One region of the Streptomyces sp. NPDC087787 genome, then DNA from elsewhere that is predicted to be linked to it. Evidence: riboswitches for the same ligand, from Rfam matches in the RefSeq annotation. Region 1 holds a riboswitch; each other region holds the start of a gene.

What was found. A riboswitch is a leader RNA that binds a small molecule or an ion and turns the genes downstream of it on or off. The one in region 1 is predicted to bind cyclic di-AMP.
Region 2: it holds a riboswitch for cyclic di-AMP, as region 1 does, so the genes downstream of both, ACIOWN_RS21455 (C40 family peptidase) here and ACIOWN_RS24750 (transglycosylase family protein) in region 1, are expected to answer to the same signal.
Region 3: it holds a riboswitch for cyclic di-AMP, as region 1 does, so the genes downstream of both, ACIOWN_RS23810 (transglycosylase SLT domain-containing protein) here and ACIOWN_RS24750 (transglycosylase family protein) in region 1, are expected to answer to the same signal.

What each region holds. Positions count from the first base shown of each region.
Region 1 is NZ_JBIUVQ010000016.1:80,090-84,661, forward strand. It holds gene eno (phosphopyruvate hydratase) at 1-1,229, opposite strand, end outside; gene ACIOWN_RS24750 (transglycosylase family protein) at 1,481-2,194, opposite strand; cyclic di-AMP (ydaO/yuaA leader) riboswitch at 2,199-2,366, opposite strand; gene ACIOWN_RS24755 (transglycosylase family protein) at 2,549-3,562, opposite strand; gene ACIOWN_RS24760 (cytochrome P450) at 3,785-4,572, opposite strand, start outside.
Region 2 is NZ_JBIUVQ010000013.1:105,490-110,061, reverse strand. It holds gene ACIOWN_RS21460 (alpha/beta hydrolase) at 1-1,181, opposite strand, end outside; cyclic di-AMP (ydaO/yuaA leader) riboswitch at 2,048-2,261, shown strand; gene ACIOWN_RS21455 (C40 family peptidase) at 2,265-2,738, shown strand; gene ACIOWN_RS21450 (ATP-binding protein) at 2,792-3,247, opposite strand; gene ACIOWN_RS21445 (helix-turn-helix transcriptional regulator) at 3,475-4,359, shown strand; gene ACIOWN_RS21440 (DUF397 domain-containing protein) at 4,369-4,572, shown strand, end outside.
Region 3 is NZ_JBIUVQ010000015.1:138,382-142,953, forward strand. It holds gene ACIOWN_RS23800 (ATP-grasp domain-containing protein) at 1-1,148, shown strand, start outside; gene ACIOWN_RS23805 (HAD family hydrolase) at 1,280-2,083, shown strand; gene ACIOWN_RS23810 (transglycosylase SLT domain-containing protein) at 2,123-2,608, opposite strand; cyclic di-AMP (ydaO/yuaA leader) riboswitch at 2,614-2,801, opposite strand; gene ACIOWN_RS23815 (polyprenyl synthetase family protein) at 3,284-4,294, shown strand.

The sequences.
Region 1 (4,572 bases):
ATCTCCTCGATGCGCAGCAGCTGGTTGTACTTGGCGACGCGCTCGGAGCGGGCCGGGGCGCCGGTCTTGATCTGGCCGCAGTTGGTGGCGACGGCCAGGTCGGCGATCGTGACGTCCTCGGTCTCGCCGGAGCGGTGGGACATCATGCACTTGAAGCCGTTGCGCTGGGCCAGCTCGACGGCGTCCAGGGTCTCGGTGAGCGAACCGATCTGGTTCACCTTCACGAGCAGCGCGTTGGCGGCGCCCTCCTCGATGCCGCGGGCGAGACGCTCGGGGTTGGTGACGAACAGGTCGTCGCCGACGAGCTGGACCCTGTCGCCGAGCTTGTCGGTGATGACCTTCCAGCCGGCCCAGTCGTCCTCGAACAGCGGGTCCTCGATGGAGACGAGCGGGTAGGCGGCCACCAGCTCCTCGTAGTACTCGGTCATCTCCGCCGCGGAGCGGTCCTTGCCCTCGAAGAGGTACTTGCCGTCCTTGTAGAACTCGGAGGCGGCGACGTCGAGCGCGAGGGCGATCTGCTCGCCGGGCGCGTAGCCGGCTTCCTTGATCGCTTCGAGGATGAGGTCGAGGGCCTCGCGGTTGGAGCCGAGGTTCGGGGCGAAGCCGCCCTCGTCGCCGAGGCCGGTGGACAGGCCCTTGCTCTTCAGGACCTTCTTCAGGGTGTGGTAGACCTCGGTGCCCCAGCGCAGGGCCTCGGAGAAGGACTCCGCGCCGATCGGGGCGATCATGAACTCCTGGATGTCCACGTTGGAGTCGGCGTGCGAGCCGCCGTTCAGGATGTTCATCATCGGCACCGGCAGCAGGTGCGCGTTCGGACCGCCCAGGTAGCGGAAGAGGGGGAGGTCCGAGGCCTCGGAGGCGGCGTGGGCGACGGCGAGGGAGACGCCGAGGATGGCGTTGGCGCCCAGCGAGCCCTTGTTGTCGGTGGCGTCCAGGTCGAACATGGCCTGGTCGATCAGACGCTGCTCGGTGGCGTCGTAGCCGACGAGCTCCGGGCCGATCTGCTCGATCACGGCGAGGACGGCCTTCTCGACGCCCTTGCCCTGGTAGCGGTTGGGGTCTCCGTCACGGAGCTCGACGGCCTCGAAGGCACCGGTGGAGGCGCCGGAGGGGACGGCGGCACGACCGGTGCTGCCGTCGTCGAGGCCGACCTCGACCTCGACCGTGGGGTTGCCTCGGGAGTCCAGGATTTCCCGGGCTACGACGACGTCGATGGACGGCACGAGCATCTCCTTCTGGGATGTGACGCTGAAAGTGCGGGGCGTGAGCCCTGCGACTAGAGCCTAACCGTCCCGGGGCGGCGACCGGCCGACCGACCGCCTCATGGACAGAGTGACAGTACCCTTTGTTCCCGTTCGGAACAAAGGGGAGGGGAATCTTCGGGAACGGGACGGTGTGCGGGAGACGAAAAAAGCCCCGCCCCGGGCGCGCAGGGGGGAACGCGCCGGGGCGGGGAGCCCGTGGAGGGCGGGACGGGCCCTTACTTCAGGTGGAGCTGCTGGCCCGGGTAGATGAGGTCGGCGTTGTCGACGACGTCCTTGTTCAGCTCGAACAGCTTCTGCCAGCCGCCCTGGACGCCGTGGCGGGCGGCGATGGAGCTGAGGGTGTCGCCGGAGACCACCTTGTACTCGCCGTCGCCCTTCTCGACCTTCTTGCCGGTCGGCGTGGTCACGGTCCCGCTCGGGGCCGAACGCGTCGCGGAGCGGCTGGCGGCCTGCCGCTCGGTCGAGCGGGTGGCGGTGCTCTTGGCGGAGCTGCCACCCGCCGACGAGGACGCCGAGCCCGACGAGGACGACGACGCGGGGGCGCTGCCGGTGTAGGCGGCGCCGGACAGGCCCTTGCCGCAGACCGGCCAGGCACCCTTGCCCTGGCCCGCGAGCACCTTCTCGGCGACGGCTATCTGCTGCGACTTGGAGGCCAGGTCGGCGCGCGACGCGTAGGAGGTGCCGCCGTACCCGGCCCAGGTGGAGTTGGTGAACTGGAGGCCGCCGTAGAAGCCGTTGCCGGTGTTGATGGACCAGTTGCCACCGGACTCGCACTGTGCGACCGCGTCCCACTGGGAGGCGGTGGCGGCGGAGGCGTCGCCGACCGCCATCAGCGGGGCGGCGACCGCGGCGCCGGCGACACCGGCGAGCGCGACGACACGGGTGGCCCTGGACGGACGGCGGTGCTTGCCCTTGCTGGAGAACAGCATGGATGGATCCCCTCACCGACGCCTGCGAGGTGAGCTGTCGGGTTCGGGCCGGTTGAGTTGCCCGGCCGTGCCTCGTACACGAGGCACGGCTCCACCCCTAGCCGCTCCGGTCAACTGCCCGGTGCGGCGCCTACCTTGGGTCCCCCGCTCCTGCCCACGGCGCTTGACGCGACGACTGTTCCCGTGCGGCCGCTGGCAGGATTCGGCGTTGCGGCAGCCGGGGCTCGCGGTGACGAGCGGTCACGACCGTAGGCACGCGCTCCGCCGAATTCCAAAGACGATCAGGGCTTCTGAGACTCATCCCACACTTTCCCCGAATGGGGCATTCGGGGCGAAGCGTGACGTGAACTCCCGCTACTTCTGGGGCGTTTCGGTAGGGATATTCAGGGTCTGACCGGCGGAGACGTGGTTCGGGTCGGACCCGATCGCGCCCTTGTTCGCGGCGTACAGCGCATCCCATCCGCCGGGCACGTCAAGGGAGTCGGCGATGGACTCGAGGGAGTCGCCGGCGCGAACGGTGTAGGAGTCGCCGGCGCGTGCGGCGTGGCGGCCGGCGGAGGCGGCCGTGTGGTTGTCGACCAGGTTCTCGACGGCACTGCCGCCGCGGTGCCGCCCGCCGCCCAGCGCCCCGGTGTCGACCAGGGCCGAACTGCCGCCGACCTGCCAGGACTTGTCCGTACCGCCCGGCTCCGGCGCGACCGGGGACGAGGTGTCGGACGACTGGGACCCGCTCACGGCGACATCACGGGATGTGTCGGACTTACCCGGCTTACCCTTCTTGGCCGGCGAGGACGGCGAGGGTGAGGACGTGGTGGGGGACTCGCTCGGGTAGTCGGAGGAGTCGGCCGGACCGGGCTCGGTGTCCGACGAGCCGGACGAGTCGGCCGGCGTCTGTGACGAGTTCGACAGACCGAGGTCGTCGGTGAGCGACTTCCCGGAGGAGTTGGAGGATCCGGTATCGCCCACTCCGGTGTCCACCTTCGCCGCCTCGGACTTCTCGCCGAGACCGGAGAGCAGCCCGCACGTCGGCCAGGCACCGGGACCCTTGTCGGCGAGCACCTTCTCAGCCACGGCTATCTGCTGGGACCGGCTCGCCTGATCGGCGCTCAGCGCGTAGTCGAGGCCGCCGTACTTCTCCCAGTCGTCCTGCGTCATCTGCAGGCCGCCGTAGTAGCCGTTGCCGGCGTTGGAGCTCCAGGCGCCGCCGCTCTCGCACTTGGCCACCTTGTCCCAGGTGTTGCCGTCGGCGGCGCTGGCGGCGCCGGCGCCCATCAGCGGGATGGCGATGGCGGATCCGGTCACTCCAGCGGCGACGAGGAGGGCCGGAGCCTGACGGGGCCGACGGTGACGGCCGTTCCCGGAGAGCATACGGAGACCTTTCGTGCGACAACGCTGACCGGCGTGGCGGCCGCGACTCGGCGCCACGCTGATGGGTGAAAGTAGCCGCTGACGCTCGCTTGTTACAAGTTCATGCCGCACAGATCACGTGAAGATCACACAGCTGACGCTGTGTCATGTTCGGGGCCGTCAGTGGGTAGGGGCGATGCGGCCGCAGGCGCCTTTTCCGGCCTTGTCCGGCTTCCCTCCGACTTACCGACCAGGGGTGAACCGCACCGGCAGCGTCCGCAGTCCGCGCATGATGAGCCCGCCGCGCCAGCGCAAATCGGCCGGATCCGCGTCCAGTTGGAGGTCCGGAAGCCGGGTGAGGAGGGTGGCCAGCGCTGTCTGGCCCTCCAGTCGGGCGAGCGGCGCGCCGAGGCAGTAGTGGATGCCGTGTCCGTAGCCGAGGTGTTGATTGTCACGTCGCCCGAGATCGAGGACGTCGGGGCTGTCGAACCTCTCCGGATCCCGGTCGGCGGCGGCGAGGACGACGAGGACCGGGTCGCCGGGGGCGATGTCCTGCCCGCCGATGGTGAGCGGCTCGGTGGCGTAGCGCCAGGTGGCCAGTTCCACCGGACCGTCGTAGCGCAGGAGTTCCTCCACTCCCGTCTCCAGCAGGCCGCCGTCCCCATCGGCGAGGGACCGCTGGAGCCGGTCCCGCTGCTCGGGGTGGGTGAGCAGGGCGAAGGTGCCGTTGCCGATGAGGTTGACGGTGGTCTCGAAACCGGCGAACAGGAGAATGAAGGCCATGGCGGCGGCCTCGTTCTCGGTGAGGTGCTCGCCGTGGTCGGAGGCGCGGATGAGGGCGGAGATGAGGTCCTCGCCGGGGCCGGGCTCGGCCGGCAGCGCCTCGCGCTTGCGGTGGATGAGCTCGGCGAGATAGCTGCGCATCTTCTTCACCGAGCGGGCGACTCCGCCGCGGGGGCTCTTGCCGTGGCGCCGGGGGTCCGTGGACTCGCCCCCGGGAAGATGCAGCATCATGCCTGCCCAGTCACGGA
Region 2 (4,572 bases), on a different contig from region 1:
TCCACCGCGGTGTAGACGGCGTTGCCGTTCTCCGAGGAGATGTTGCCCGCGATGTCGGACATGTCCGGGGCGGCGGCGTCGACCAGCGCCTGGGTGTCACCCGCGACGTACTTGCTGAACACCTTCGCCACCGGCGCCCACGACGAGTCGTAGTACGGCGCGCTCTGGAAGAAGGAGATCAGCTCGTTCGGGCCGACGACCCCGCCGATGGGGCTCTTCTTGGCGGTGGCGCGCAGCTTCAGCCACTGCTGCTGGACGGCGTCGCGGGTGGCGCCCAGGTGGTAGGTGGCGTCGTTCGCGGCGACCCAGTCCTGCCAGTCCTTCCAGCGGCCCTCGAAGGCGACGTCCTGGTTCAGGTTGGCCTGGTACCAGACGTTCTCGCGGGCCGGGTTGACGACGCTGTCGACGACCATCCGGCGCACATGGCCCGGGAACATCGTGCCGTAGACGGCGCCGAGGTAGGTGCCGTAGGAGACGCCGAGGAAGTTGAGCTTCTGCTCGCCGAGCGCGGCGCGGATGACGTCCAGGTCGCGGACGGTGTTCGGCGTGGTCATCTGCTGGAGCATGGCGCGGCCGGTGCGCTGGAGGCAGCCCTGCGCGTACTCGCGGGCCAGCTTGCGCTGGATGCTCTTGTCGGCCTCGGAGTCCGGCACCGGGTCCAGCTTGGAGCCCTCGGCGAACTTCTGCGGGTCCGCGCAGGAGATGGGCGCCGAGTGGCCGACACCGCGCGGGTCGAAGCCGACGAAGTCGTAGGCCTTCGCCACGTTGGCCCAGATGGCGTTCTTGTTGGTGACCCGGGTCGGGAAGCGCAGGCCCGAGCCGCCGGGGCCGCCCGGGTTGTAGAGGAGGGCGCCCTGGCGCTCCTCCTTGGTGCCGGTGTTGCCGATGCGGTCGACGGCCAGCTTGATCTGCTTGCCGTAGGGGTCGGCGTAGTCGATCGGCACCGAGACGTAACCGCACTGGATGGGCTTGGCCAGCCCCCAGTCGGCGGGGCAGTCCTGCCAGTCGATGCCGGCCTTCGCGGCACGCTCCGCGGCGATCGCCGCGCCGCGGGTCTCGCGGTCCTGTCCCTGGCCGTTGTTCGCGCCGGCCGCGGGCGTCGCCACCGCGCCGGCTATCAGGGTCGCCGTGACCAGCGCACCGGCCGAACCGAGCGCCAGCACCCGGTTCCTGGGTCTCATGTCCCTCAAGGGGGACCTCCCCGTACGTCGTTGCGAATTCGGTACGGGGATCTTTGCGGCTGCGAGGTCCCTGAGAACAGGGGTCGTTGACCTTCTTTGCCAATCCGATAAGCGGCGCGGCGTGTCCCGCTGAGCGGAACCACGAGGGTCTCGGCGGCGCCCGGAGGGCCGGCGGCGGTCGGCATGGAGGGCCGGGAGGCTCCGGGGTGGTCCGCGCGGCGGGCGGGCCGGGCTGGACCGGCGGCCGGCGCCCGGGGTGCCAGGAGTCATGAAATATGGGCTGGTTGACCAGATCGTCCCGAATTGCCGCTCAACGGGTGCCGCGCCGGACGCGGGACGAGCCGCCGACCCCCGACCCGCGCCGAGGCGGAGCTGATCGGCCGTTCCCCGGAGGCGACCGGCCGGCTGGACCGCGCCGACCCGCGCCGGCCCGGGGGCACCTACCGGAACCCGCGGGCGCCGCGGAGGCAGGACGGCGAGCCGCGCACCATACCCTTCACCACGCCGCCAAACTGCGGAAGTTGACGTCATCCACCACCGGGGGCGCGGCGGGCGCAGGAGGCGGCGCGCCGCGACACGCGGCGCGGAATGTCCCCGAATGACCGACCGCCTTTCGGTGTAGGTTCGGCTCCCTTTCCGGGACCGCCACAGTTGCGCAACACGCCTCCCCGAACGGCGGAACAAGGCGTTCCGGTGCTGGTCCGGGGGTCGTCGGGTGAGTGGGCGTCCGTTCGATCGCGAAGGTGTCCACCCGAACGGGCGCGTGGTGAGTAACAACACAAACACTCGCTTCCATTGGGATTTTCGGACATCCGTGGGTGAAGATCCCTGTCTGACGACAAGCCCCCGCCACAACGGCGGGGCGGTCCGGGCGGACGCCGAGTCCTGCCGCCGCCCGGATGACCGGTCGACAGGAGTGGATCGGCAGGAGTGGAGGACCCAAGCACGACGGGTCGCCGGAACGGTCACACCATGGCCGGCCCGAGCAGCCCTTGGGGTGAAGCCGCGGCAACGCGGCCGGGCAACTTCGCCAGCCCGAATCCGACAGGTCATCCTTCACAGGCGGCTGACGAAGGGTTGCGCATGACCGCGCTCAATCGTGTCCCGTCGCTGATGGCCCGGGCCGGTACGGCCTCGGCCCTGACCCTGGCCGCCGTGGGCGGCTCGATCGTGGTGCCGGGTGTGGCCTCCGAGGCCTCGGCCGCGACGATGGCGTCCCAGGCGCTGAAGATCGCGGCGTCCAAGAAGGGGTCGCCCTACCAGTGGGGCGCCTCGGGGCCGCGGAGGTTCGACTGCTCCGGGCTCACGCTGTACTCGTTCAAGCGGGCGGGCAAGAAGCTGCCCCGCACGGCCGAGCAGCAGTACAACAAGAGCCGGCACATCTCGGCGGGCAGCCGCCGGGCCGGGGACCTGGTGTTCTTCCACTCGGGCTCAAACGTGTACCACGTAGGCATCTACGCCGGCTCGGGCAAGATCTGGCACGCCCCGAAGACCGGGGACGTGGTGAAGCTGCAGAAGATCTGGACGAAGAGCGTCTGGTACGGCCGGGTCAGCTGACCCGGCTGCCGTGCGGGGCGGTGGCGGCGCCGCGGCGTCGTCACCGCACGTTCCTACGGTTCCTGGCCCGTGGCCGTCACGGGTCGGGCGGGAGCCGTCCACGGAAGTTCGATGCAGACCGTCTTGCCGCCCTCCCGGGTCGGCCGCACGGTCAGTCTGCCGCCGCACTCGGCGGTGAGCCACCGGATGATCACCATGCCCCGGCCGTTGTCCTGCTGGACAGCGGCCGGCAGTCGTTTCGGGAACCGGGGGTGGCTGTCGGTGACCCCGATGCACAACCGTTCGTCACGCACGAGGACGAGGTCCACCGTGAAGGTGGGTGACTGCCCCAGAGTGTGCTGTACGGCGTTGGTGGCGAGTTCGGAGACGATGAGCCGCACCGTCTCGGCGGTGTCCGTGGCCGGCGGCAGGCCCCACTCCGCGAGCGTGCCGGCCACATAGGCGCGGGCCGCGCAGACCGAGGCGGGATCGCTCGGCAGAGTGACGGATGCTTCCAGATGGTCTGCCATGGCGACGTCGTCCCTTTCCCACGGGAGCGGAGTCCGACACTGAGCGGATGGTTCGAGTACGGTCCCGCACTGGTGCTTCGCCGTCAGACTGCCATCAGTGCTCCGCTCTCGGTGGCGATCCACCGGGATATGCATATATCTGTCGCTCGATGCGGTGAACTCTGCGACGGAAGACCGTATGTGAGGCGGGTCGCGTGGAGCGTTCAGAGGGAGCGAGGGAGTAACCCATGCAGCACGGTCCCGCGGTGCGCCGCCGGAAACTGGGCGCCGAACTGCGCGCGCTGCGCACCGGCGCGGGCCTCACCAGCGGTGAGGCGGCCCGCCTGGTCGGCTGGCACCAGTCGAAGGTCAGCCGGATCGAAACCGGCACCAGCGGGGTGAAACCGGCCGATGTGCGCTCGCTCCTGGACGCGTACGCGGTCCACGACTCCCAGCTCCGCGAGTTGCTCCTGGTCCTCGCGGGACTGGACGACGGCGACGGCCGGCACCACTGGTGGCACGCCTATCGCGGGGTGCTGCCCCCGACCTACCGGGACTTCATCAGCCTGGAGTCGCAGGCGAGCGGGATGCGCACCCTGGAGACCTCGGTCGTCCCCGGACTGCTGCAGACCCCCGAGTACGCCCGCGCGGTCACCCGGGCCGCCGTGGACGGGCTCGACGAGGACCGGCTGGACGCGCTGGTGGAGGTGCGGCTGGCCCGCCAGGACGTGCTGCGCGCGCGACCGCCGCTGGAGCTGGACGCGGTCCTTGACGAGGCGGTACTGCGCCGCGAGGTGGGCGGTCCGGAGATCATGCGGCGGCAGCTGGAGCGGCTGACGGAGGCGGCCAGGCTGCCCCAGGTACGGCTACAGGTGCTGCCGTTCGCCGCCGGCGCGCACATCGGCATCACCGGGCCTTTCGTAATCTTCTCTTTTTCGAACACCTCTGATCTGAACGTGGTGGTTCTCGACCACCTGACGCGTAGCTTCCATCTCGAGCGGAAAGAAGACCTAGAGGCCTACACGGAGGCCTTCGACACCCTGCGGATCCACGCCCTCTCGCCCGAGGACTCGTTGGACTTCATCGCCGGGATACGCCAGGACCCTGACGGCGCACCACCGCGTACCGCCTAAGGAGGCACCATGTCCGCTCTGCCTCGGCACGTATCTTCCAGCATCGATCTGCACGGCGTGCGCTGGCTGCGCAGCAGCTACAGCACGGGAGCCAACAACTGCGTCGAGACGGCCCGGCCCGCCACGGGACCGTGGTCCGGGCTGCTCGCCGTGCGCGATTCCAAGGCCCCGGCCGGGCCGGCGCTGCTCTTCTCCCCCGCGAGCTGGGCCCGC
Region 3 (4,572 bases), on a different contig from region 1:
GCCTGGGCCGTCTGGGTGTGCCCATGTACGCGATCACCGAGGACGCCTACACACCGGCGGCGTCCTCCCGCTATCTCAAACGCGCGTTCGTCTGGCCGACCAGGGGAACGGAGGGCGCGGACCGTCTGGTGGAGGGTCTGCTGCGGATCGGCCGCCGCATCGGCCGGCCCGCCGTCCTGGTGCCCACCGACGAGGAGGCCGCGGTCCTCATCGCCGAGCACCAGGAGGAGCTCAAGGGCCCCTTCCTCTTCCCGCCCGTCACCGCCGGCCTGCCGCGCCGCCTGGCCAGCAAGCAGGGCCTGCACGAACTGTGCGTGGAACACGGCATCCCTAGCCCCAGGGCCGCGTTCCCGGAGTCGTACGAGGACATCGTGGCGTTCGCCGAGAAGACCCGCTTCCCGGTGGTGGCCAAGAACCGCGAGGCGTTCGTGCGGCGCAGCAGCCCCGCGGTGAACGGCACTACGAGGATCAACAGCCGCGAGGGCCTGCTGGCCCTGGCCCGCGACTGGGGCGAGCGGCCCGGCGTGATCCTCCAGGAGTACCTGCCGCGGGAGGAGGCCGAGGACTGGATCGTGCACGCCTACTTCGACCGGAGCTCGACCCCGCTCGCGATGTTCACCGGCGTCAAGGTCCGCTCCTGGCCGCCGCACGCGGGCATGACGGCGAACGCGTACGTCGTCGACAACCCGGAACTCGCCGATCTCGCCGCCCGGTTCATCAAGCAGATCGGCTTCACCGGCATCGTCGACCTCGACCTGCGTTTCGACCGGCGCGACGGGCAGTACAAGCTCCTCGACTTCAATCCGCGCATGGGCGCGCAGTTCCGGCTCTTCGAGAGCGATTCGGGCGTGGACGTGGTCCGTGCCATGCACCTCGACCTGACAGGCCGCCCCGTCCCGGAGGGCGAGCAGCGCACCGGCCACCGCTACGTCGTGGAGAACATCGACCTGCCCGCCCTCCTCGCCTACCGCCGCAGCGGCTACACCACACCGCACGCGCCGGCGAGGGCTAGCGGTACGGAGCTGGCCTGGCTCGCGGGTGACGATCCGCTGCCGTTCGTGACGATGCTCGCCCGCTTCGTGCGGCCGGGCGCCCGGCACCTCTATCAGCTGTGGCGGACCAACCGCCGGGGTGGCACGACCGGTTGAGGCGGAACCCGATCCGGACGGGAGGCGCCAAGAGCCCTCACTCATTGAGAAGTTGGGGAACGGGCGCCCTCGAAGCACGTTCGTCCGGCTCCGGTCGAGTCGGCGGGCCGGGGCATCCGTATTCTCTGATCATGGCCGCCCTCGCATACACCCTCATCGCCACCGACCTGGACGGAACGCTGCTGCGCGGCGACGACACCGTGTCCCAACGGTCCCTCGCCGCGCTCGCGAGGGCGGCGGCCGCCGGTGCCCGGCACCTCGTGGTGACCGGGCGGCCGGCGCCGAGGGTGCGGGAACTGCTCGGCGTCCTCGGCACCACGGGACTCGCGGTGTGCGGTCAGGGCGCACAGCTCTACGACGCCGGCGGCGACCGTCTGCTGTGGTCGGTCACCCTGGACCGGGAGCTGGCCGAGACCGCGCTCGGCAAGATCGAGGCCGAGGTGGGGGAGGTGTACGCCGCGGTCGACCAGGACGGGACCGAGGGGCTCACGCTCATCGAGCCGGGGTACCGCATGCCGCACCCGGCGCTGCCCGCCGTACGGGTCGAACGGCGCGACGAGCTGTGGCACGCGCCCATCAGCAAGGTCTTGCTGCGTCATCCGGTGCTGTCCGACGACGAGCTGGCGGCGGCGGCCCGCGGTGCGGTCGGGTCCCTCGCCACGGTCACCATGTCGGGCCCCGGGACCGTGGAGCTCCAGCCGTGCGGCATCACCAAGGCGACCGGACTGGCGCTCGCCGCCGAACACCTGGGCCTCGGCCGCGAGCGCGCCCTCGCCTTCGGCGACATGCCCAACGACATCCCCATGTTCCAGTGGGCCGCCCGGGGGGTCGCCATGGCCAACGCCCACCCCGAGCTGAAGGCGGTGGCCGACGAGGTCACGACGTCGAACGAGGACGACGGCATCGCCGTCGTCCTCGAACGACTGTTTGTCTAGTGCCGGGGCACCAGCCGGTGTGGGCCGGCCGTCGTCCGGTCAGTAGGCGCCGTGGACGTTGTCGATGGAGCCGTACCGCTTGGCCGCGTAGTTGCAGGCGGCCGTGATGTTGGCGATCGGGTCGTAGATGTCCCAGGACGTCCCGTTCACGTGGTAGGCCCGGAAGGTCGGGTCGATGACCTGGAGCAGACCCTTGGAGGGTATGCCCTTCTTGGCGTTGGAGTCCCAGAGGTTGATGGCACGCGGGTTGCCCGAGGACTCGCGGATGATGTTGCGGTGGATCCCGTTGTAGGAGCCCGGGATGCCCTTCTGCGCCATGACCGCCAGGGAGGCCCGGATCCAGCCGTCGAGGTTGTTCGGGTAGCCGAAGCTCGAGGCCGTGTGAACAGTGGCCGGGGTCGCCGCGGACGCGGTCGTCGCGCCGAGCAGCGGCACGGCGAGGACGGCTGCGCCCGTGCCGGTGACGGCGAGGGTGCGGACGAGACGGGCGGTGCGGGAAGAGCGGCGCTGACCGTTTGCAGGCATGGGGGAATTCCTCTCCGTCGCCTGCGAGGTGAGCTGTCGGGTTCGGGCGGGGAGGTGCCCGGCCGCGCCCTGAAGGGCACGGCTTCACCCCGAGCCGTTCCGGCGCTCCGTACGGCACAGGACGTACGAGCCCGGCCCGGCGGCTTACCTGGGTCCCCCGCTCCTGCCGTGGTTCATTCGGTCGTTGGGATTACGGGCGGCGGCAGGATTCGGCGTCCGCCCGATGGCCGGGAACGTATGCGAGAGCACATGTCCCGAACAAGTGGCTGAATCACACATCGCCCTATTTGACCTTGGTCGGGGCGTATGTGGCGCTTGATCCTTTGCGTCCGTCAAGGGTCAACTCCCCTGACCGTAAAGGGAATGTGAAGGAGTGCGAGAGATGGCGTGGAGGGGGGGCGGAGTGACCCAACTCACGGTTTGTGTGCTCGAAAGGCAATTACCGCTAAAGGGAATTGAAGTCCTAATAGGGGTGAATCGGACTTCGAGTGTGGGTGTGGATGGGCCATGTGGCCGACGCGTGACGGTGGTCACGTCGGGTGATGTGGCCTGGCCCGTATAGGTGGGCGATATCGGTGATCGAAACGTGACCGGATACGCTGACTTGAGTGAGGGCAGCGACCTATCGACAAACCGTGTGAATCCCAGCAGACACCAGCAGACAGGAGACCCCTCGTGACCGTCGTCGGGCCATTCGGGCTGAGCGTGCGGGACCAGGCTCTCGAAGCCGATGTCCAGGCCGGATTGGCGGCTGTCGAGGAAGGGCTGCTCGAAGCCACCAAGAGCGAGGTCCCGTTCATCACGGGGGCCGCGCAGCACCTCGTCAGGGCGGGCGGGAAGCGGTTCCGGCCGATGCTCGTGATGCTCGCGTCCCAGTTCGGTGACCCGTACGCGCCGGGGATCGTGCCGTCGGCCGTGGTGGTGGAGCTGACCCATCTGGCCACGCTGTACCACGACGACGTGATGGACGAGGCCGCCGTGCGCCGCGGGGTGGCCAGCGCCAACACCCGCTGGGGCAACTCGGTCGCGGTCCTGACCGGCGACTTCCTGTTCGCCCGGGCCTCGCAGATCCTCGCCGACCTCGGCCCGGAGGCGGTGCGGGTGCAGGCCCTGGCGTTCGAACGGCTGGTCACGGGTCAGATCCTGGAGACGGCGGGCCCGCAGGACGGCCGGGACCCGGTCGACCACTACCTGGACGTGCTGGGCGGCAAGACCGGGTCGCTGGTGGCGGTGTCGTGCCGGTTCGGCGCGATGATGTCCGGCGCCGACGAGACCGTCGTGGACGTGCTGACGCAGTACGGCGAACGGCTGGGCGTCGCCTTCCAGCTCGCGGACGACGTCCTGGACATCGCCTCCGACTCGCACGAGTCGGGCAAGACGCCCGGCACCGACCTGCGCGAGGGCATCGCCACGCTGCCGGTGCTGAGGCTGCGCGAGCGCGCGGCCCGGCTGGGGCTGCCCGAGGACCTCGCGCTGTGCGAGCTGCTGGACTCCGACCTGACCGACGACGCCCGGCACGCGGAGGCGCTGGCGGCGCTGCGCGCGCACCCGGCGCTGGAGCAGGCCCGCCGGGACACCGTGCGCTACGCCAAGGAGGCGCGGGCCGCGCTGGCGCCGCTGCGGGAGTGCGAGGCGAAGGCCGCGCTGCTGCAGATGTGCGACGCGGTGGTGCACCGGGCCGGCTGACGCCCGTCCGGTACCGCAACCTGCCCGGACGTCCCGCCGGGCGACCCCTTCGGAGCGGCGCTCTCCAGGGCTACCCCTACGGGGTGGCGGAGGCGTCGCCCTTTGTGTGTCATACCGCAGGCGTACACGGAGTTGGCTCCGGGGTCTGACGCTTCCGCCCGGCCGATTTGGTCAGATGGACACTACGGACCACACCACTCCTCACCGATCTGGGTGAGAATGGCGGCTGAGGGTGACACCCGAGCGCAGCAGGACAGCCGCCGCCGATGACGGAGGTA